One region of the Streptomyces sp. NPDC059787 genome, then DNA from elsewhere that is predicted to be linked to it. Evidence: riboswitches for the same ligand, from Rfam matches in the RefSeq annotation. Region 1 holds a riboswitch; the other holds the start of a gene.
What was found. Region 1 has a riboswitch for cobalamin ahead of ACFV5H_RS08535 (prenyltransferase/squalene oxidase repeat-containing protein). Riboswitches for the same ligand answer to the same signal wherever they lie in the genome.

Region 1 (10,135 bases):
CTTATAGGTGAGGAGTGCGATGCGGAGCGGTCGCAAGCCGTCGGATGCGGGCCCCCGCGAGGGCCCGGCCTGACTGGCCTCAGCGGTCACTCTGGGCCCCCTTCTCCCTGCACTGTCCCGCGAGATTACGCCGGGACGCTGATCTAGAACAAGTTTCAGAGTTGATCGTTCGGAGGATCCGAATCTACCGGCAGGTAGGGGTACTGGGAGCAGTGGATCAGGTGATTCACGCCACGACGGACGACATGCCATGCTGTCTGATCATCCACCCTCACCGACTGTCACGGACGGGACCCATGCCTGCGGAAGCCAACAGGGACAAGGCGGCCAGGGCAGCCACAACGGACAAGGCGGGCAAGGCGGCGGGGCCCGGCACCGCGCGGCCCGCCCCGGCCTCGCCGCTCACCGAGCGCCAGGAGGCGCGGCGCCGCCGCATCCTGCGGGCGTGCGCGCAGCTGGCCTGCCGGGGCGGTTTCGACGCGGTGCAGATGCGCGAGGTCGCGGAGTCCTCGCAGGTGGCGCTCGGCACGCTGTACCGCTACTTCCCGTCCAAGATCCATCTCCTGGTCGCGACCATGCAGGACCAGCTGGAGACCCTGCACGGCACGCTGGGGAGGAAGCCGCCGGCCGGCGAGACCCCGGCCGAGCGGGTCGCGGAGACCCTGATGCGGGCCTTCCGCGCGCTCCAGCGGGAGCCGCACCTGGCCGACGCGATGGTGCGCGCCCTGACGTTCGCGGACCGCAGTGCGAGTCCGGAGGTCGACCAGGTCTCCCGGCAGACCACGACGATCATCCTGGACGCCATGGAGCTCACCGATCCCACACCCGAGCAGCTCTCGGCCGTCCGGGTCATCGAGCACACCTGGCACTCGGCCCTGATCACCTGGCTCTCGGGCCGCGCCTCCATCGCCCAGGTCAGGATCGACATAGAGACGGCGTGCCGTCTGATGGATCTGACGGCCCCGAAGGGCCCGAGGACCACGGACGACCACTGACGCCCACCGGTAATCACCGGCGAAACTTTCGACACCTTTCCGTCCACGCTGGTAGCGGGCTTTCACTTCACGCACCCTCGTACGCCGACGACTCCCGCCCTGTGCGAATGATTGACCACCTCCCCCGTGGCCCGTATCGTCTCCGCAGCAATTCGGAGCCGAGTCCGAAACTTTCGTTCGACCGCACGGCAGCAATCCCGCCCACCCGTGACACGGGACCCACCGGAGAAGGGATGACATGCGCATGATCAGGAAGCGAACGAGAACGAGAGCCGGAGGCGGCACCCCCGCGCACGGCCGGCTGCGCGCCGTCCTCGGCGCCACCACCACCGCCCTGCTCACCGTCACCGCGCTCGCCGCCCTCCCCCAGACCACCGCCCACGCCGCCGGCACCCTGGGCGCGGCGGCGGCCGAGAAGGGCCGCTACTTCGGCGCCGCCGTCGCCGCGAACCACCTGGGCGAGGCGCAGTACGCCGCCACGCTGAACCGCGAGTTCAGCTCGGTGACGCCCGAGAACGAGATGAAGTGGGACGCCGTCGAGCCGAACCGCGGCTCCTTCAGCTTCAGCCGCGCCGACCAGATCGTGAACCACGCCCGGAGCCAGGGCATGGACGTCCGCGGCCACACCCTGGTCTGGCACTCCCAGCTGCCCGGCTGGGTCTCCGGACTCGGCGCGAGCGACCTCCGGTCGGCCATGAACAACCACATCACCCAGGTCATGACCCACTACAAGGGCGAGATCCACTCCTGGGACGTGGTCAACGAGGCGTTCCAGGACGGCGGCAGCGGCGCCCGGCGCAGCTCGCCCTTCCAGGACAAGCTCGGCAACGGCTTCATCGAGGAGGCCTTCCGCACGGCCCGCGCGACCGACCCGGCCGCCAAGCTCTGCTACAACGACTACAACACCGACGGCGTCAACGCGAAGAGCAACGCCGTCTACGACATGGTCAAGGACTTCAAGTCCCGTGGCGTGCCGATCGACTGCGTCGGCTTCCAGTCCCACTTCAACCCCAACTCCCCCGTCCCCTCCGACTACCGGGCCAACCTCCAGCGCTTCGCCGACCTCGGGGTCGACGTGCAGATCACCGAGCTGGACATCGAGGGCTCGGGCCAGGCGCAGGCCACCAACTACGGCAACGTCGTACGGGCCTGCCTCGCGGTGACGCGCTGCACCGGCATCACGGTGTGGGGCATCCCGGACAAGTACTCGTGGCGGTCGAGCGGCACTCCCCTGCTGTTCGATGACAACTACAACAAGAAGCCCGCGTACGACGCGGCGCTGAGCGCCCTGGGCGGCACCACCGACCCCGACGACCCGGACGACCCCGACGACCCGGGCACCCCGGGTGCCGGCTGCACCGCCACCTACACCACGGCGGAGCAGTGGGGCAGCGGCTACAACGGCAAGGTGACGATCACGGCGGGCAGCTCGCCGATCACCGGCTGGAGCGTGGACGTCACCATGACGTCCCCGCAGAAGGTCCTCTCCGTCTGGAACGGCTCACCCACCTGGGACAGCAGCGGCAACGTCATGACGGTGCGCCCCAGTTGGAACGGCTCGCTCGCGGCCGGGGCCTCGACCAGCTTCGGCTTCACCGTGAGCGGCGGCGCCTCGCCCCCGCCACAGGTCGGCGCCTGCACGGCTTCCTGACCCGGCCCACCCGCACCCGCGCTCCCCTTTCCGGGGGTGCGGGTGCGGTGCGCGTCCCACGATTGACGTGACCCTGCTCACCGAAGCCACCCCTGGCCCCTTCCCTACGGGCGGGTAGAGTGTCGGCGTCGTCATCACACCGTACGGGGGGAAGCCGGTGCAATTCCGGCGCTGACCCGCAACCGTGAACCGTCCGCCAGGGCGGTGAGCCGGACTGCCCCGCACGGTCCATGACCGGCTCACGTGCCCGGCGGACCCGCCGGCGCACCGGCACCGTCGAGGTATACGGAGCCGAGCCGCCGGGGTGTCCCGCGCTGCCCGGCTCCCCGCAGGGAAGAAGGCACCCGCCGATCATGAATGTTCGCCGCAGCGCAGCGGTCCTGGCCGCCGTCGCCGTGATCGGCGCCGCCACCCCGGCCGCCGCCGACACCACCCCGTCCCCGTCGCCGTCCCGGACGCTCCCCTCCGCCCTGTACGGCGACAGCGACCCGCAGTACGACGGCGTCTGGCGCCAGTCGCTCGCCCTGCTCGCCCAGCACACGGTCGGTGTCGAGCCGTCGAAGGCGGCCGTCGACTGGCTCACCGGCCAGCAGTGCGCCGACGGCTCCTTCGCCCCGTACCGCGCCGACACCGCCGAGGCGTGCGACGCGAAGACGATGGTCGACACCAACCAGACCGCCGCCGCCGTCCAGGCCCTCGCCGCGCTCGGCGGCCACGACGACGTCACGAAGAAGGCCGTCGACTGGCTGAAGTCCGCGCAGAACAAGGACGGCGGCTGGGGCTATGTGGCGGGCGGCGCCAGCGACACCAACTCCACCTCCGTCGTCGTCGGCGCGCTCGCGGCCGCCGGTGAGAAGCCGGCCGAGGTGAAGAAGGACGGCAAGTCCCCCTACGACGCCCTGCTGAAGCTGGCGCTGCCCTGCGAGGGCGACGGCGCGGGCGCGTTCGCCTTCCAGCCGGACAAGAAGGGCGAACTGGTCGCCAACGCGGACGCGACGGCGGCGGGCGTGCTCGGCTCGCTCGGTGCGGGCCTGGTCGTCGAGCCCGGCAAGGACGGCGCCGGGGAAGCGGCGTGCGAGAAGGCCGACGGCCCCGAGCAGGCCGCCGCCAACGGTGCCGCGTACCTCACCGACGCCCTCGCCGAGGACGGCCACCTCACCTCCGCCCTCGCCGGCGCCGAGGACCAGCCCGACTACGGCAACACCGCCGACGCGGTGGTCGCGCTCGCCGCACAGGGCGCCGGCGAGCAGGCCGGGAAGTCCCTGTCCTGGCTGGAGAAGAACGCCGCCGGCTGGGCGGCCCAGGGCGGCCCCGCCGCCTACGCCCAGCTGATCTTCGCCGCCCACGCGGCCGGAGCCGACCCGCGCGCCTTCGGCGGCACGGACCTGGTGAAGCAGCTCGGCGCGACCGGCCCGGCCGCCGAGAAGACCACGGAGGCCAAGGCGGACGAGAAGAAGGACGAGTCCGAGTCCGGATCGGACTCCGGCTTCGGTGTCTGGTGGTTCGTCGGCGTCTGCCTGGTCGCCGGCATCGGCATCGGCTTCCTGATCAGCGGCCGTACGAAGCGGCAGCAGCCGTGATCCGCCGGGCCACCGTCCTGTTCCTGGCCGCGCTCCTGCCCCTGTCGGCGGGCGCGGGCCAGGCGCAGGCCGCCGGCTACCGCTACTGGTCGTTCTGGGAGCAGGACGGCACGGCATGGACGTACGCCGACCAGGGCCCGTCCCTCGCCCGCCCCGCCGACGGCGACGTCCACGGCTTCCGCTTCTCCGTCAGCGAGAACTCCGCCGACGCGACGAAGCCGCGTGGCACCGCCGACTTCGACACCATCTGCGCACAGACCCCGGCGGCCGACGGCAGGAAACGCGTGGCCCTGGTCATCGACTTCGGCACCCCCGCCGACGCCCCGTCCGGCGAGACCCCGCCGGCCGGCCGCACGGCCTGCGCCCAGGTCCCCGAGGACGCCACCACGGCCGAGGCCCTGGCCTCGGTGGCCGAACCCCTCCGCTACGACACCAACGCCCTGCTCTGCGCGATAGCGGGCTACCCGGAGAAGGGCTGCGGAGAGCAGGTCTCGGCGGAGAAGGCCCCCGCCTCCACAGAGGAAAAGCCCGAGCCGGACGACTCGGGCGGCCCGTCGGTGGGCCTGACAGCCGGAATCGCCGTGGTGGCCCTCCTCGGAGCAGCAGCCATCTGGCAGGCCCGCCGCCGTGCGTAACGCACCCGGCTGCGGGCAATCGTGCCCGCCCGGCTGCGGGCAATCGTGCCGCTGGGGCGGCACGGGTGGGCGCGGCGGCACCCCGCGAACGCCGGGCCGCGCAACACCCCCCGCCCAGCGACAGCACCGGCACCGCACCCACCTCCACCCCGGCGCCTGGTGGCTCTGGTCCCTCTCCCTCGGCACAGCCGCCACCCGCACCACCAACCCCCTCCTCCTCACCCTCCTCATCACCGTCTCCGCCTACGTCGTGGCGACCCGCCGCCCCCACACCCCCTGGTCCCGCTCCTACGGCGCCTTCCTCAAACTCGCCCTCGCCGTCATCCTCATCCGCCTCACCTTCGCCGTGGTCCTCGGCTCCCCCATCCCCGGCACACACACGCTCATCCACCTCCCCGAAATGCCCCTCCCCCACTGGGCCCAGGGCATCCGCCTCGGCGGCAAGGTCACCGCCGAAGCCCTCGCCTTCGCCCTGTACGACGCCCTCCGTCTCGCCACCCTCCTCATCTGCGTGGGCGCCGCGAACGCCCTCGCCAACCCCTCCCGCCTCCTCAAATCCCTCCCCGGCGCCCTGTACGAACTCGGTGTGGCCGTCGTCGTCGCCCTCACCTTCGCGCCCCACCTCGTCGCCGACGTCCAGCGCCTGCGCGCCGCCCGCCGGCTGCGGGGCCGGCACGACAAGGGCATACGCGGCCTGCTCCAGGTCGGACTCCCGGTCCTGGAGGGCGCGTTGGAGCGCTCGGTCGCCCTCGCCGCCGCGATGGACGCCCGCGGATACGGCCGTACCGCCCAGGTGCCTCCCGCCGTCCGCCGTACCACCGCCGCCCTCACCCTCGGCGGTCTGCTCGGCGTCTGCGCCGGCACGTACGGACTGCTCACCGCCGAGGGCGGCACCTACGGCCTGCCCGTCCTCCTCACCGGTGTCGCCGCCGCCCTCGCGGGCCTGTGGCTCGGCGGCCGGCGCACCCTGCGCACCCGCTACCGCCCGGACCCGTGGGACGCCAGAGCCTGGCTGGTCACGGCGTCCGGAGTCGCCGTAGCGACCCTCCTGACCCTCGCCGCCTCCCGCGACCCGGCGGCCCTGCACCCCGGCGTGGTCCCGCTCGTCGCGCCCACGCTCCCCCTGTGGCCGGCGGCGGCCGTCCTGATCGGCCTGCTCCCCGCTCTCATCACCCCCGCCCCCGAGGCGGCCACGGACACCCGCAAGGAGCCGACGACGTGATCCGCTTCGAGAACGTGTCGGTGACGTACGACGGAACGGCCGAACCCGCCGTCCACGGCGTCGACTTCGAGGTCCCCGAGGGTGAACTGGTGCTCCTCGTCGGCCCGTCCGGCGTCGGCAAGTCGACGGTGCTGGGCGCGGTGAGCGGCCTGGTCCCGCACTTCACCGGCGGCACCCTGCACGGCAGGGTCACGGTCGCCGGCCGCGACACCCGTACCCACAAGCCGCGCGAACTCGCCGACGTCGTGGGGACGGTGGGCCAGGACCCGCTCTCCCACTTCGTGACGGACACGGTGGAGGACGAACTCGCCTACGGCATGGAGTCGTTGGGCCTCCCTCCGGCCGTGATGCGCCGCAGGGTGGAGGAGACCCTGGACCTCCTCGGCCTCGCCGGTCTCCGCGACCGCCCCATCGCCACCCTCTCCGGCGGCCAGCAGCAGCGCGTGGCGATCGGCTCGGTCCTCACCCCGCACCCCCGGGTCCTGGTCCTCGACGAACCGACCTCCGCACTCGACCCCGCGGCGGCCGAGGAGGTCCTCGCGGTCCTCCAGCGCCTGGTCCACGACCTCGGCACCACCGTCCTCATGGCCGAGCACCGCCTGGAACGCGTCATCCAGTACGCCGACCAGGTGGCCCTGCTGCCGGGCCCCGGCGAACGGCCGTGGCTCGGCGCCCCGTCGGAGGTGATGGCGGTCTCCCCCGTCCACCCCCCGGTGGTCGGCCTGGGCCGCCTCGCCGGCTGGTCCCCCCTCCCCCTGACGGTCCGCGACGCCCGACGCAAGGCGGGCCCGTTGCGCGACCGCCTCGCCGGCGGACGACCGCCCGCACAGGCACCCGGGCCGAAGCCGGCACCCGCCCCCAGGCGTTTGTTCCCGCGCAGGAAGCACGACACGCCCGCCCCCGTTCATGTGGCCGAGGTCCGCTCCCTGGCGGTCCGCCGCGACCGTGTCCAGGCCCTGCGCGGGGTCGACCTGACCGTCGCCCCCGGCGAGACGATCGCCCTGATGGGCCGCAACGGCGCCGGGAAGTCGACGCTGCTCAGCGCGCTCGTGGGCCTGGTCGCCCCCTCCTCGGGCTCGGTCCGCACCGGCGGCGCGGTCCCCCACCGCACCCGCCCCCGCGACCTGGTCCGCCGCGTCGGCCTGGTCCCGCAGGAACCCCGCGACCTCCTGTACGCCGACACGGTCGCGGCGGAGTGCGCGGCCGCCGACGAGGACGCGGGCGCCGAGCCGGGCACCTGCCGCGCCCTGCTGACGGAGCTGCTCCCCTCGGTGGCCGACGACACCCACCCCCGCGACCTGTCGGAGGGCCAGCGCCTGACCCTCGCCCTGGCGGTCGTCCTGACCGCGCGCCCGCCCCTGCTCCTCCTCGACGAGCCGACCCGCGGTCTGGACTACGCGGCGAAGGCCCGCCTGGTGACGATCCTGCGCGGGCTGGCCGCCGAGGGCCACGCGATCGTCATGGCCACGCACGACGTGGAACTGGCGGCGGAACTCGCCCACCGGGTGGTCCTGCTCGCCGAGGGCGAGGTGATCGCGGACGGCCCGGCGGCGGAGGTGGTCGTGACGTCCCCGTCCTTCGCCCCGCAGGTGGCGAAGGTCCTCGCCCCGCAGCACTGGCTCACGGTCTCCCAGGTCCGGGAGGCGCTGCGATGACCGCCGCCGGAAGCACGCCCACCCAGCGCCAGACCCGGGCCGTCCGCCTGGGCCCCCGCTCCTGGGCGGCCCTCGCCCTGGTCAGCGCGGTGGGCGTGGCAGGCGTCGGCTGGCCCTTCCTCGCCCCGCCCGACTCCTCCGTGAACGCCCACGCCCAGGACGCGCCGTGGCTCTTCGCGGGCCTCCTCGTCCTGCTGGTGGCGGTCGTGGCGGCGACGATCTCGGAATCGGGCCTGGGCCCGAAGTCGGTGGCGATGCTCGGCGTCCTCGCGGCGACGGGCGCGGCCCTGCGCCCCATCGGCGCGGGCACGGCCGGCCTGGAGCCCATGTTCTTCCTCATGGTCCTCAGCGGCCGGGTCCTCGGGCCGGGCTTCGGCTTCGTCCTCGGCTCGGTGACGATGTTCGCGTCCGCCCTGCTCACCGGCGGTGTCGGCCCCTGGCTGCCGTTCCAGATGCTGTCCATGGGCTGGTTCACGATGGGCGCGGCCCTGCTGCCGGGCGCCGACCGCCTGCGCGGGCGCGCGGAGCTCTGCCTGCTCGCCGTCTACGGCTTCCTGGCGGCCTTCGCCTACGGCACGGTGATGAACATGGCGGGCTGGCCCTTCATGTCCGCCCTGGCCTCGAACATCTCCTTCGACCCGGACGCGTCGCTCCCCGCCAACCTGGCCCGCTTCCTGGCGTACTGCCTGGCCACGTCCCTCGGCTGGGACCTGGGCAGGGCCCTGGCCACGGTCGCCCTGACCCTCACCCTCGGCACCCCGGTCCTGAAGGCCCTGCGTCGCGCCACCCGCCGGGCGGCCTTCGAGGCGCCGGTCACATTCGAGGAGACCCCTCGGTGAGCAGCCGCTCGCGCCCCGTGAACGAGTGGGTGAAGGACCCCACATGACCCGGGTCACATACGAAGCGGGGCCGTAGCCGGGCTCCCCGCGGGCGCTGCCGCGAACACCCCCGCACCCCGTCCCCCACTGCGACCGCGCTTAGTAAAAGGGACCTTTGCGGGCAATCCCGGGATTTGTTTCCGTGGAGCGGTCGCCAGGCGCCGACGTCCCTCACGGGTCGCGGCGCCGACACATGCCCCCGCCGCACGACATCCGTACGGCACCGGGCATACGGCGACCTCCCAGCTCCCGACCGAAAGGCCGCCTGTGTCCGCCGCTTCCCTCCTCCGCACCGTCGCCACCCCGAAGAAGGCCCTCGCCGGCGCCGCCCTCGCGGCCGCCACCTGCGGCACCCTGATCGCCGCCGCGCCCGCCCAGGCCGCGACCACGACGAGCGCCTCCTCGGCCCAGGCGACCGCGAAGAAGATGATCGGCGACTCGGCCGAATTCCAGTGCTTCTCGAAGATCGTCCAGCACGAGAGCAGCTGGAACCCCCACGCCACCAACGCCTCCAGCGGCGCCTACGGCCTGGTCCAGGCCCTGCCCGCCTCCAAGATGGCCTCGGCCGGCTCCGACTGGAAGACCAACCCCGCCACCCAGATCAAGTGGGGCCTGGACTACATGAAGGACCGCTACGGCAGCGCCTGCGACGCCTGGTCCTTCTGGCAGGCCAACAACTGGTACTGACAGCCCCGCACCCCCCTATACCGAAGGCGGCGGCCCCACGATCCCCGGGGCCGCCGCCTTCGTCATCCCGTATCAGCGCCTCAGTGCTCGCAGAGGGAGAACTCCCGCTCGTAGAGCTGCTCGTTGTGTTCGGCGACGAAGAACTTGCGCTCGTGCATGAGCTGTTCGCGGTACTCCTTGGCCTGCTCCAGCGTCATGGTCGAGGTGTCGGACCACGGCTGCTGCGGCGGCACGTCGGAGGTCGAGACGATCGTCTCCGAAGGGTCGACCAGGAAGAACGCGAGGATCTTGCGGTGTCCCGGGCGGGTGGGGTCCGCGAGGCGGAACGATCCGACGCGGTGCTGCAGGATGTTCGGGAACGCCAGGCAGCGGCCCGCCGGCGTCGACGCCGATCCCAGCACCTGGTTCAGCGCGTCCTCGTTCTCCAGGCCGTAGACCTCACGCATGCCGTTGTCGTCGTTCTGTTCGTAGTCCGGGTCGTCGAGCGCCGCCCGGAAGCTCAGCCGGCTCTCGGTGATGTTCTCGCTGTCCCAGTAGTAGATGCCGGTCGAGACGATCCGCTCGTTCAGCATCCCCTCGACATGCCAGGAGCCGCCCTGGTACTCGGGCTTGTCCGGGGTGAGGTGGATGGTGGCGAGCTTGACGACGACCTGGAGACGGCGGCCGCGCAGGTCGACCCGGTCGGAGTCGTCGGGCGGCTCGGGCGGGGTGAAGGCCGGGGCGTCCGGGACGACCGGGCGGCGGTTCTCCCACCAGTCGTCCTGGGCCTTCTCCCATGCCTCGATGGCCTCTTCGTAGGCCTCGTCATCACTGAAGGAGGACTTGTCCGGGT
Region 2 (10,135 bases), on a different contig from region 1:
TTGCAGCAGCCACAGGACGGTGCGCGGCCACTCCCCGTACCAGACGTTGGTGCCGTAGAGCAGCGTGTGCCACACGCTCAGCACGTAGACGACGATCACGAAGCGGTGCAGCCGGCGCCAGGTGTTCGCTCCGATGCGGTGCCGGACGTAGAACAACAGCCCGAGCGGGATCGCCAGGTACAGGGCGCCCTGTCCGAGCGGGATGGCGATCCTGCCGGTGCCGGAGTCGTACCAGCCGGGCACGAAGCTGTCGGCGAAGGCCACCCACAACCGTTCCGCCCAGTCCACCTTCGTCTCGTAGCGCACGAGTTCCGCCGCGAACATCAGCGCGTGCGCGAACATCAGCGCCATGGTCGTCAGGCTCGTGGTGCGGTGCCAGCGCTCCAGCACCTGCCGGGAGACCGGCAGCCGGGCGGGGCGCGGCCCCGACAGCAGCAGACCGAGCATGACCGTGCCCCACGCCCACAGCAGCCCCGACCAGCCGAACGCCTGGCTGAGCAGGTACATCCAGTAGGTGCCGGGGTCGTCCATGAACGGCATGACCGCGACGGTGTCCGAAGCACCCGATTCCATGCGCGCCCACAGGAGGGCGAACACGAGCGCCGTGACCACCACCGCCGCGGTGGCGTCGGGCAGGGCGGACCGCAGATCGCCGCGCAGAGCGACACGGTCCCCGGGAAGCCGTCGCCTTCCGGGCGGGGCTGCTGCCTCTTCTTCGTCCGGCCTCGTGTCTGACGTCATCAGGGGCCTCCCGGGCACGGGCCACCGCAGCGGCGGTGCGCATGTGGCGTGAGGCAACAAGTCTGAACTGAGGGGATGGTGATGCCCGAGGCGGTATCCGGCCAGACTGGCCGTGTACGCCGTCGAACGTGCCTCCAGCGCGTTGCGTGCGGCAGGGGCCGCACGCCCTTTTGCCGTCGACTCGGGGAAACGTAGGATCACCTGGTCATCGCCGCGACGGGAGACAGGAAGCCGGTGCGAATCCGGCACGGTCCCGCCACTGTGACCGGGGAGCGCCCCTCCGACATGCCACTGCGCACCGCGCGGGAAGGCGGAGGGAACGTCGATCCGGGAGTCAGGACACTGGTCCGTCGCGGGCCCGATCCGAGGAGCGCGGACTCCAGGAGGCTTCACGTGTCCCAGCTGTTCACCCCTGCCCGCACGCGCGGGCTCCTTCGTGCCACGGCCGCTGCCGTGGCTCTTTCGTCCCTGCTGCTGACCACCGGCTGCGGTTCGTCCGACGAGGGCGGCGGGGACGCGAAGGCCACCGCCGCCGCGCCCACGGGCTTCCCGGTCACCATCGACAACTGCGGCGTGAGGACGACGTACGACAGGCCGCCGTCGCGGGTGGTCACCGTTCACCAGCACCCGGCGGAACTCATGCTCGCCCTCGGCCTGAAGGACCGCATGGTCGGCACGGCCTTCCCCGACTCCGCCGTCCTGCCCGAGCTGAGGAAGGACTACGAGGCGATCCCCGAACTGGCGGAGAGGGAACCGTCGTTCGAGAAGATCCTGGACGCCGGACCCGAACTCGTCTACGGCGGCTACGGCAGCGCCTTCGCCGAGAACGAGGGCCGCTCCCGCAAGGCGTTCGCCGACGCCGGCATCGACACCTACCTCAACCGCGAGTACTGCGGCAAGAAGCGGGTGACGATGAAGGACACCTACGACGAGATCCGCACCATCGGCACGATCTTCGGTGTCCCGGACCGGGCCGACAAGCTGGTCGCGGACCTCGAGGGCCGCGTCGGCAAGGCCGCCGGCAAGGTGAAAGGCGAGCCCGAGGTGTCCGTCTTCGTCTACGACAGCGGCGACAAGAGCGCCTTCACCGCGGGCGGCAAGAGCCTGGGCACCGAGCTGATCCGGCTGGCCGGCGGCGAGAACGTCTTCGCCGACCTCGACGACGTCTTCGGCGACGTCTCCTGGGAGCAGGTCGTCGAGCGCAAACCGGAGGTCATCGCCGTCTACGACTACGCCGGCGCCGGAAGCGTGGAGGAGAAGAAGGAGTTCCTGCTCTCCCAGCCCGCGCTCGCGGACGTACCCGCCGTCAGGAACAAGCGGTTCGTCGTCCTGCCGCTGACCGCCACCCTGGTCGGCATCCGTTCGGCCTACGCGGTCGAGGACCTGGCCCGCGGACTGCACCCCGCGAGCTTCCGGTGACCCAGGCCGCCACCGGCACGCCCACCGAGCGGACGGTTCGACGGCGGAAGGCCACCGGGTCAGGAACAGGCCGTACACGGTTGGCCGTCACGCTGCTGGTCCTCACCGCCCTCCTCCTCGTCTCCGCGACCGCGGGCCTCGCGATCGGCTCCGTGCACGTGCCGCCCGGCCAGGTGTGGGGCATCGTGACGCACACGCTGGGCGCCGACTGGCAGCAGCCGGACTGGTCACGGGCCCGGGAGACCATCGTGGTGGACGTGCGGGCGCCGCGGGTGCTGCTCGGCGCGGTCACCGGCGCCGGCCTCGCGGTGATCGGCACCGCCCTGCAGGCCCTGGTGCGCAACCCGCTCGCCGAGCCGTACCTGCTCGGCGTCTCCTCCGGTGCATCCCTCGGCGCGGTCTCCGTGATCGTGTTCGGGGTCACCCTCTTCGGGCCCCTCTCCCTGTCGGTGGCCGCCTTCGTCGGAGCCCTGGGCGCGCTCCTACTCGTCTACGCCACCGCCCGCACCGGCGGCCGCATCACCTCGTCCCGGCTGGTGCTGTCCGGAGTGGCCATCGCCGCGGTGCTCACCGCGGTCCTCGATCTGCTGCTGCTCACCACCGACCGCGGCAACGAAGCCCGCGCGGTCCTCGCCTGGACCCTCGGCGGCCTCGGCGGCGTCAACTGGGGCACGCTGTGGCTGCCGAGCACTGCCCTGCTGCTCGGTGTCGGCGTCCTCCTGGCACAGGCCCGCAACCTGAACCTGCTGCTGGCCGGCGAGGAGGCGGCCACCACGATGGGGCTGGACGTGGCCCGCTTCCGCGCCCGGCTGTTCGTCGTGCTCTCCCTCGTCACGGGCGTGCTGGTCGCGGCGGCCGGACCGATCGGCTTCGTCGGTCTGATGATGCCCCACATCGTGCGCCTGTTCGTCGGCGGCGACCACCGCCGGGTCCTGCCGACGGCGGCACTCGGCGGAGCGGTCTTCCTCGTCTGGGCCGACATCGCCGCACGGACGATCGCCGCGCCGATGGAGATACCCGTCGGCGTCCTCACGGCCCTGTGCGGCGGGCCGTTCTTCCTGTGGCTGATGCGCCGGGACGCCCGGCGCGGCACCGACCGAGGAGTGGCATGACCGCGACCGAACTGAGCGTCGACGGCGTCACGCTCACCGCCGGGGCCCGCCATCTGGTGCGTGACGTCTCCCTGACCGCCCGCCCGGGCGAGACCATCGGTCTCGTCGGCCCCAACGGCAGCGGGAAGTCCAGCCTCCTGCGCACCGTCTACCGCGTCCTGCGCCCCGACACCGGCCAGGTCCGCGTCGACGGCAGTGACGCCTGGTCGCTGCCGGTGCGGCAACTGGCCCGCACCGTGGCGGCGGTGGTCCAGGACTCGGCAGCCGACTTCGACCTCGCCGTCCGCGAGGTCGTCGCCATGGGCCGCACCCCGCACAAACGACTCCTCGCCGGCGACACCCCCGAGGACGCCGACCTCGTCGACTCCGCGCTCCTCGCGGTCGACGCCGTCCACCTGGCCGACCGCCCCTTCGACCGGCTCTCCGGTGGCGAGCGCCAACGCGTCCTCATCGCGCGCGCCCTCGCCCAGCAGCCCACCCTCCTCGTCCTCGACGAACCCACCAACCACCTCGACATCCGGCATCAGCTGTCCGTGCTCGGCACCCTGCGCCGCCTGCCCGCCACCGTGCTGCTCGCCCTGCACGACCTCAACCTGGCCGCCTACTACTGCGACCGCCTCTACGTCCTGCACGACGGTGAGGTCACCGCCTCCGGAGCGCCCGCCGAGATCCTCACCCCCCGACTCCTGGCCGAGGTCTACGGAGTGGCGGCGGAAGTCGCCACTCATCCGCGCACGGGCGCTCCGCAGGTGACGTTCCTCCCCGAAGAACCACGCGGTTGAAGGGCCGACCCGGTCCTGCCCCGTGCCCGTCCTCGCCACTTGGCGAAGCCCTCGGAGCCGCGGAAGGCGACGGTGTGGTGCTCGACCGTCTCCCAGCGGACCGTCAGCCGGTAGCGCGAGAGGTGTTCGGGGCTGCGGTGCAGATCGACGCCGTCGCAGTCGTCGGCCGCGAGGAAGTAGGGAAGGGCCTGGGCGACGGCTTCCTCGAACTCCTTCTCCCGACCCGGCCGGACCTCGATCCGGGCGATTTCGGTGATCACGTGGTGCTGCTTCCTGGGGTCAGTCGCGGTTCTCGGCGGCGGCCTTGGCGTGTTCGGCGTCGACGCGCGCGGTGACGCCCGTCTCCACGAGGGTGCGGGTGGCGTCGACGGAGGCGTAGATCCACAGGATGCGCATCGGCTCGGTGGCGGAGGCGTTGCGGAAGCGGTGGGGGGTGCCGGCGGGGACGTAGGTGGTGTCGAAGCGGGTGACGTGGTGTTCGGTGCCGTCGATCTCCACGACGGCGTCGCCTTCGAGGATGGTGACGCTCTCCGGGCAGTTGTGGGTGTGCGGGGCGATGCCCGCGCCGCCGTCGAAGAGGGTCTGGCCGGTGAGGAAGACCTCGGCGCCGACGGCCCGGGTGACCAGGGGGATGGTGCGGGCGCCGCCGCCGCGGCTGAAGGCGGTCAGCTCGGCGGGTCGCAGCACGGCGGGCGGGAAGGAGGCGAAGCAGGGCTCGTCGGTGGGGTGCCGGTGCACGGAGTTCTCCAGGTGGGGGTGGTCAGGCCGCCGGGCCGATCCGGACGGTCTTGGTGTTGGTGAACTCGCGGATGCCCTCGGCGCCGAGCTCGCGGCCGTAGCCGGACTTCTTGATGCCGCCGAAGGGCGGGCGGGGGTCGGAGGCGACCATGCCGTTGACGAAGACGGCGCCGGCGTCGATGACGCGGGCGATGCGGCGGGCCCGGTCCAGGTCGGTCGTCCACAGGGCGGCGCCCAGGCCGTACTCGGTCCGGTTGGCCAGGCGGCCCGCGCCGAGGCCGCCGCGTCGAGGATGCCGTCGACCTCCTCGGCGGACTGCGGTGTGCAGCGGGCGAGTTCGGTACCGGTGGCCGGGTCGGTGGAAACGATCACCAGGAGGTCTCTCCGGTGTGCTCGACGGTGCGTCGGATCCCGGCCGCGGCATCGGCGGTGCCCGGTGCACCGCCGGTACCGCGGGCTCGGGTGGCGGGGTTGTCCAGCACGGTGCCGACCGCACCGGTGACGGCGGCGGCCCGCCGGACACGGGGAAACCCACGGGATGTCGCGCCGGCTCAGGTGACGCTGATGGCTCCGGTGAGGAGGGCGAAGGCGATGTAGGCGAGGGAGACGAGGACGCCCCAGCGCAGGGCGTGCTTCTGGAAGTCGCCGAGTTCCGCCTTGACCAGTCCGAGGAGGACCCACAGGGGCGCGCTGGTGGGGCCCATCATGTGCAGGATCTGACCGATGGCGCCGGCCCGGGCGATCTCGTTGGCGGGGATGCCGTAGTGGGCGGCGGATTCGGCGAGGACGGGGACGACGCCGAACCAGTAGCCGTCGTTGGACATGAAGAAGCCGAGCGGCAGGGCGAGGATCGCGGTGAACAGCGGGATGACGCTGCCCCAGCCGTCCGGGACGATCGAGAGGGCGGCGTCGGCCATGGCCTTGATCATGCCGGAGTCGGTCATGATGCCGGTGAAGACGCCGGCGGCCAGGACGAGGATCATCACGGGGACCGCGTTGGACGCCTGGCGCTTGATGAGCTCCTGCTGGTCGCCGATGGAGCGGATGTTGACCAGCAGGGCGATGACGAACGCGACCATGAACAGCACCAGGAGGTCGGCGACCTCGGCGATGAGCAGCACCATCAGCAGCAGGGTGAGAGCGGCGTTGAACCACATGCGCCAGTCGGCCTCGACCGGCTCGAACGCCTCGCCGGAGGCGATCTCCAGCTTGTAGGCGGCCAGCTTCTCGGCGTCGAGCTTGCCGCGCTCGCGCAGGCCGAGCCAGTAGGCGACGGCGATGATGGCCAGGCTGGTGAGGGCCATGGGGCCGATCATGTGGACGAAGTACTCGGTGGCGCTCAGGTGCAGGACGCTGATGCCGCGGGTGGCGGCGCCGCCCCAGGGGGTGGTGCCGGAGATGGTGCCCAGCGACATGGCCGCCAGGGTCGCCAGGATGAGGGGGTTCATGCCCAGGCGCCGGTAGACGGGCAGGAACGCCGAGCAGACGATCATGTAGCTGGTGGTGCCGTCACCGTCGAGGGCGACGCACAGCGACAGTACGGCGGTGCCGACGACGATGCGGACCGGGTCGCCCTTGGAGGCGCGGACGATGGCCTGGACGATCGGCTCGAAGAGCTTGCACTCCATCATCAGGCCGAAGTAGAGGACGGCGAAGAGCAGCAGCGCCGCGGTGGGCGCGACGGTGTCCAGACCGTTCATGATCATGTCGCCGAGCTCGGTGCCCTTGCCTGCGACGGCGGCGGCGGCGATCGGGGTGAGCATGATGGCGGTGAACGCGGAGAGGTGTTTCCGCATCACGAGCAGCATGAAGCTGCCCAGGGTGGCGAAGCCGAGGACGGCGAGCATCGTTGCTCCTTGGGGCAGGGCGGAGGGCCGCCGGTCTGGCGGCGGCGCAGGACGGCGCGTGGGTTCAGTGCGTGTCGGTTCGGGCGACGACCGGCAGCGCACACGGGGCCGTACTCGGCTCGTGCGTCGGGTCGGTCATGGTACGTGCGGCTCCTGTACGGCGGCTCGGCGGGCGCACGGGCGTGGCGGGCGGTGGCCCGGGGGGAACGTCAGGGGTGCGCCTGGCATGACTGGGACATCCGGGGCCGACACGGGGAAGGACGGGTGACTCGGACCCGTCGACTTCCGGACAACCGGTTTACCGGATTGCCGGTAGGTAACTAGAATCCGGCCATCGCGTCAATACCGAAGTGAGGAAATCGATGGCCGAACTCGCCAGGATCACGGTCGAGCCGCGTGAGCCGCTGGCCACAGAGGTCTCCCGCCGCCTGATCGACTACCTGATGTCCGGCGAGGTCCAGCCCGGCGACCGCATCCCCTCGGAGCGGCAGCTGACCGAGATGCTCGGGGTGAACCGGCCCACCGTGCGCGAGGCGATCAAGTCGCTCGGCTTCCTCGGCCTGCTGGAGATCCGGCAGTCCAGTGGGACGTACTTCCGCGGCACCGACTCCGACGTGCTCTACCGCCTGTTCGAGCTGGGGCTCGTCCTCGGCGAGCGGGGCGCCCGGGACATGGTGCAGGCGCGCGCCGAGCTGGAGGTCGTCGTCGCCGGCCTGGCCGCGCAGACGCGCGACGAGGCGGGCGTCGAGCTGCTGCGGGCCCGCCTGACGGCGATGCGGGAGTGCCCGGACGAGGAGTTCCCCGAGGCGGACACCGCCTTCCACGCCGCCCTCGGCGAACTGGCCGGCAACACCGTGCTGCGGGACATGCTCAAGGGCATGCGCGCGATGATCCAGCGCGGCTGGGTGGAGCGCACCGGGGCCGTGCGCTCCCGCGAGGTCGCCTACGGCGACCACGTGCCGATCTTCGAGGCGGTCGCGCGCGGCGACGCGGACGCCGCCCGTACGGCGATGGCCCGGCACATGGACGGCGCGTCCCGGCGCCTGATGAAGGCGCTCGAACAGCGCGAGGGATAGCGGCCGCCGCCAGGCGCCGGGCCGGTCCCGGCGCCCCGCGGCCCACCCGCACGAACAACCGGTTGACCGGTTAACCGGTTAGGCCTACAGTGGCGGCGCGGCACCGCGACACCACGCTGCCGTCCCCCGTCTCGGGCCTGTTCCCCCGCCGTCACGGACGTTCCCGCGCCGGCCGGAGAAGACCCGCGGTCGGGACCCTTGCCGGTCCCCGCCTACCGGAAGAGGAAGAACCCGGTGATCGAACCCCACCCCCTGGTCGCCATGATCCACGCCGTGCCGGCCGCGCACCGCATCGCCCATGAGGCGTTCGCCCAGGAGTTCCCGCAGGCCACGGCCTGGAACGTGCTGGACGACCGCCTGCTGGACGACGCCCGCGAGGCCGGCGGACTCACCGGCGCACTGCGCCGGCGCATGCTCCGTCTGATCGGGCACGTGATGGACGGCGGCGCCCAGGGTCTGCTGCTGACCTGCTCCTCCTACGGGGAGGTGGTGGACACCGCCCGGACGCTGTGGAAGGTGCCCGTGCTCAAGTCGGACGAGTCGATGTTCAAGGCCGCGCTGGCCGGCCCGTACCGGCGTCTCGCCGTCGTCGCCTCCACGCCGCCCGCCGTTCCGGCCGCCGTCGCCCAGCTCGAAGCACTCGTCCCGGCCGCCCGCCCGGACCGTCCGGTCGACATCGTGACCGCCCTGAGCGAGGAGGCCGCCGTCGCGGCCGACCCCGAGACCGCCGCCCGTCACCTGGCGGACGCCCTTCACACGGCCGGGGGCGCCGACGCCGACGCGGTGCTGCTGGCCCAGTACTCGCTCACCCCGGCGCGCGACGCCCTGGCCGCCCTGCTGGGCGTGCCGGTGCTGGACGGTGCCGGTGCCGCCGCCCGTGAACTGCGCGGTCTGCTCGTCCCGGCCGGGGCACCGGCGGTCGCGTCATGAGCGCGGGGCCGCCCTGGCCGCTGGCCTACACCGTCTCCGGTGACGACTGCGCCTCCCCCATGCCGCTCGGCCACACGGCGCCTCTCGCCGAGGCCGTCCGTGACCTGGCCGAACTCGGCTACGACGGGGTGGAGGTACAGGTGCGCGAGGTCGGTGCCCAGGACGCCGAAACCCTGACGCGGACCGTCGAGGCCGCCGGCCTCGAGGTCCTGGGCGTCGGCACCGGACCGGTCGCGGCCCAGGACCGGCTGACGCTGACCGACCCGTCGCCCGACGTGCGCCGGCACGCCCTGGGCCGCCTGCTGGGCGCCGCCCGGCTCGCCGGCGAGCTGGGTGTGCCGGTCACGCTCGGCCAGACCCGCGGCACGTTCCTGCCGGGGCTGGAGGACGTACAACGTGTCTGGGCCGAACGCGCTGTGCGGCAGCTGGCCGAGGAGGCGGCCACGCACGGCGGTCGCCTGCTGCTGGAGCCGCAGTCGCGTACCAGCACCTCGCTGTGGCACACCCCGGCCGAGGCCCTCGCCTTCATCGACTCGCTCGATGTGCCGACCGGGCTGGTGCTGGACACCCACCACCTCGACGCCGAGGGCATCGACGCGGTACAAGCCGTCGCCGGCCACACCGGTGTCACCGGCTGCCTCCAGCTCGCCGCCGCCTCGACCCGAGGCCCCCTGACCGTCGGCGACCCCCGGCTCCCCGCCCTCCTCACCGCTCTCCGGGCCGGCGGCTTCACCGGCTGGCTGACCCTGGAGCACACCCAGGACGGCGACAGCACCAGGGCCGCCGCCCGCTCCTGGACCGCGCTCGCCGACGCGGCGGCCGTCCTGTCCTGACCCCACCACCCCTGTTTCTTCGAGAGGAACCCGCACCATGAGCACCAAGACCTACCGCCTCGGCGTCCTCGAGGGCGACGGCATCGGCCCCGAGATCGTCCCCTCCTCCGTCGAGATCGCCACCGCCGCCGCGCAGGCCGCCGGCGTCTCCGTCGACTGGGTCACCCTGCCGCTCGGCGCCTCCGCCATCGAGACCCACGGCACCCCGGTCCCCGAGGAGACCAAGGACGCCCTGGCCGGCCTGGACGGCTGGTACCTCGGCCCGCACGACTCCGTGTCCTACCCCGAGCCGCACAAGTCCGCGCTCAACCCCTCGGGCACCCTGCGCAAGCACTTCCAGCTCTTCGCCAACATCCGCCCCGCCAAGAGCTTCCCCGGCGCCAAGGCCGTCTGCGACAACGCCGACCTGGTCATCGTCCGCGAGAACACCGAGGGCTTCTACGCCGACCGCAACACCTTCGCGGGCACGGGTGAGTTCATGCCGACCCCGGACACCGCGATCATGCTGGGCATCATCACCCGCGAGGCCACCGAACGCGTCGCCCGCGTCGCCTTCGACCTGGCCCGTTCGCGCCGCAAGAAGCTCACCATCGTCCACAAGGCCAACGTCCTGAAGCTCACCACGGGCCTGTTCCGCACGGTGTGCCAGGAAGTGGC

Region 2: linked by a shared signal. The riboswitch ahead of ACFV5H_RS16335 (ABC transporter substrate-binding protein) and the one ahead of ACFV5H_RS08535 (prenyltransferase/squalene oxidase repeat-containing protein) in region 1 are both predicted to bind cobalamin.

Annotation. Positions count from the first base shown of each region.
Region 1 covers NZ_JBHWHX010000007.1:5,541-15,675, forward strand. Annotated here, with positions in the region: gene ACFV5H_RS08520 (glycosyltransferase family 4 protein) at 1-90, opposite strand, end outside; gene ACFV5H_RS08525 (TetR family transcriptional regulator) at 297-995, shown strand; gene ACFV5H_RS08530 (endo-1,4-beta-xylanase) at 1,240-2,646, shown strand; cobalamin riboswitch at 2,748-2,887, shown strand; gene ACFV5H_RS08535 (prenyltransferase/squalene oxidase repeat-containing protein) at 3,000-4,226, shown strand; gene ACFV5H_RS08540 (SCO2322 family protein) at 4,223-4,861, shown strand; gene ACFV5H_RS08545 (energy-coupling factor transporter transmembrane component T) at 4,854-6,083, shown strand; gene ACFV5H_RS08550 (ABC transporter ATP-binding protein) at 6,080-7,738, shown strand; gene ACFV5H_RS08555 (ECF transporter S component) at 7,735-8,577, shown strand; gene ACFV5H_RS08560 (lytic transglycosylase domain-containing protein) at 8,884-9,303, shown strand; gene ACFV5H_RS08565 (DUF4246 domain-containing protein) at 9,384-10,135, opposite strand, start outside.
Region 2 covers NZ_JBHWHX010000014.1:135,498-145,632, reverse strand. Annotated here, with positions in the region: gene ACFV5H_RS16340 (ferric reductase-like transmembrane domain-containing protein) at 1-741, opposite strand, end outside; cobalamin riboswitch at 965-1,086, shown strand; gene ACFV5H_RS16335 (ABC transporter substrate-binding protein) at 1,135-2,160, shown strand; gene ACFV5H_RS16330 (FecCD family ABC transporter permease) at 2,157-3,272, shown strand; gene ACFV5H_RS16325 (ABC transporter ATP-binding protein) at 3,269-4,054, shown strand; gene ACFV5H_RS16320 (antibiotic biosynthesis monooxygenase family protein) at 3,997-4,314, opposite strand; gene ACFV5H_RS16315 (cupin domain-containing protein) at 4,334-4,792, opposite strand; gene ACFV5H_RS16310 (aldehyde dehydrogenase family protein) at 4,815-5,216, opposite strand; gene ACFV5H_RS16305 (CitMHS family transporter) at 5,344-6,639, opposite strand; gene ACFV5H_RS16300 (FadR/GntR family transcriptional regulator) at 7,002-7,715, shown strand; gene ACFV5H_RS16295 (aspartate/glutamate racemase family protein) at 7,950-8,645, shown strand; gene ACFV5H_RS16290 (sugar phosphate isomerase/epimerase family protein) at 8,642-9,478, shown strand; gene ACFV5H_RS16285 (isocitrate/isopropylmalate dehydrogenase family protein) at 9,516-10,135, shown strand, end outside.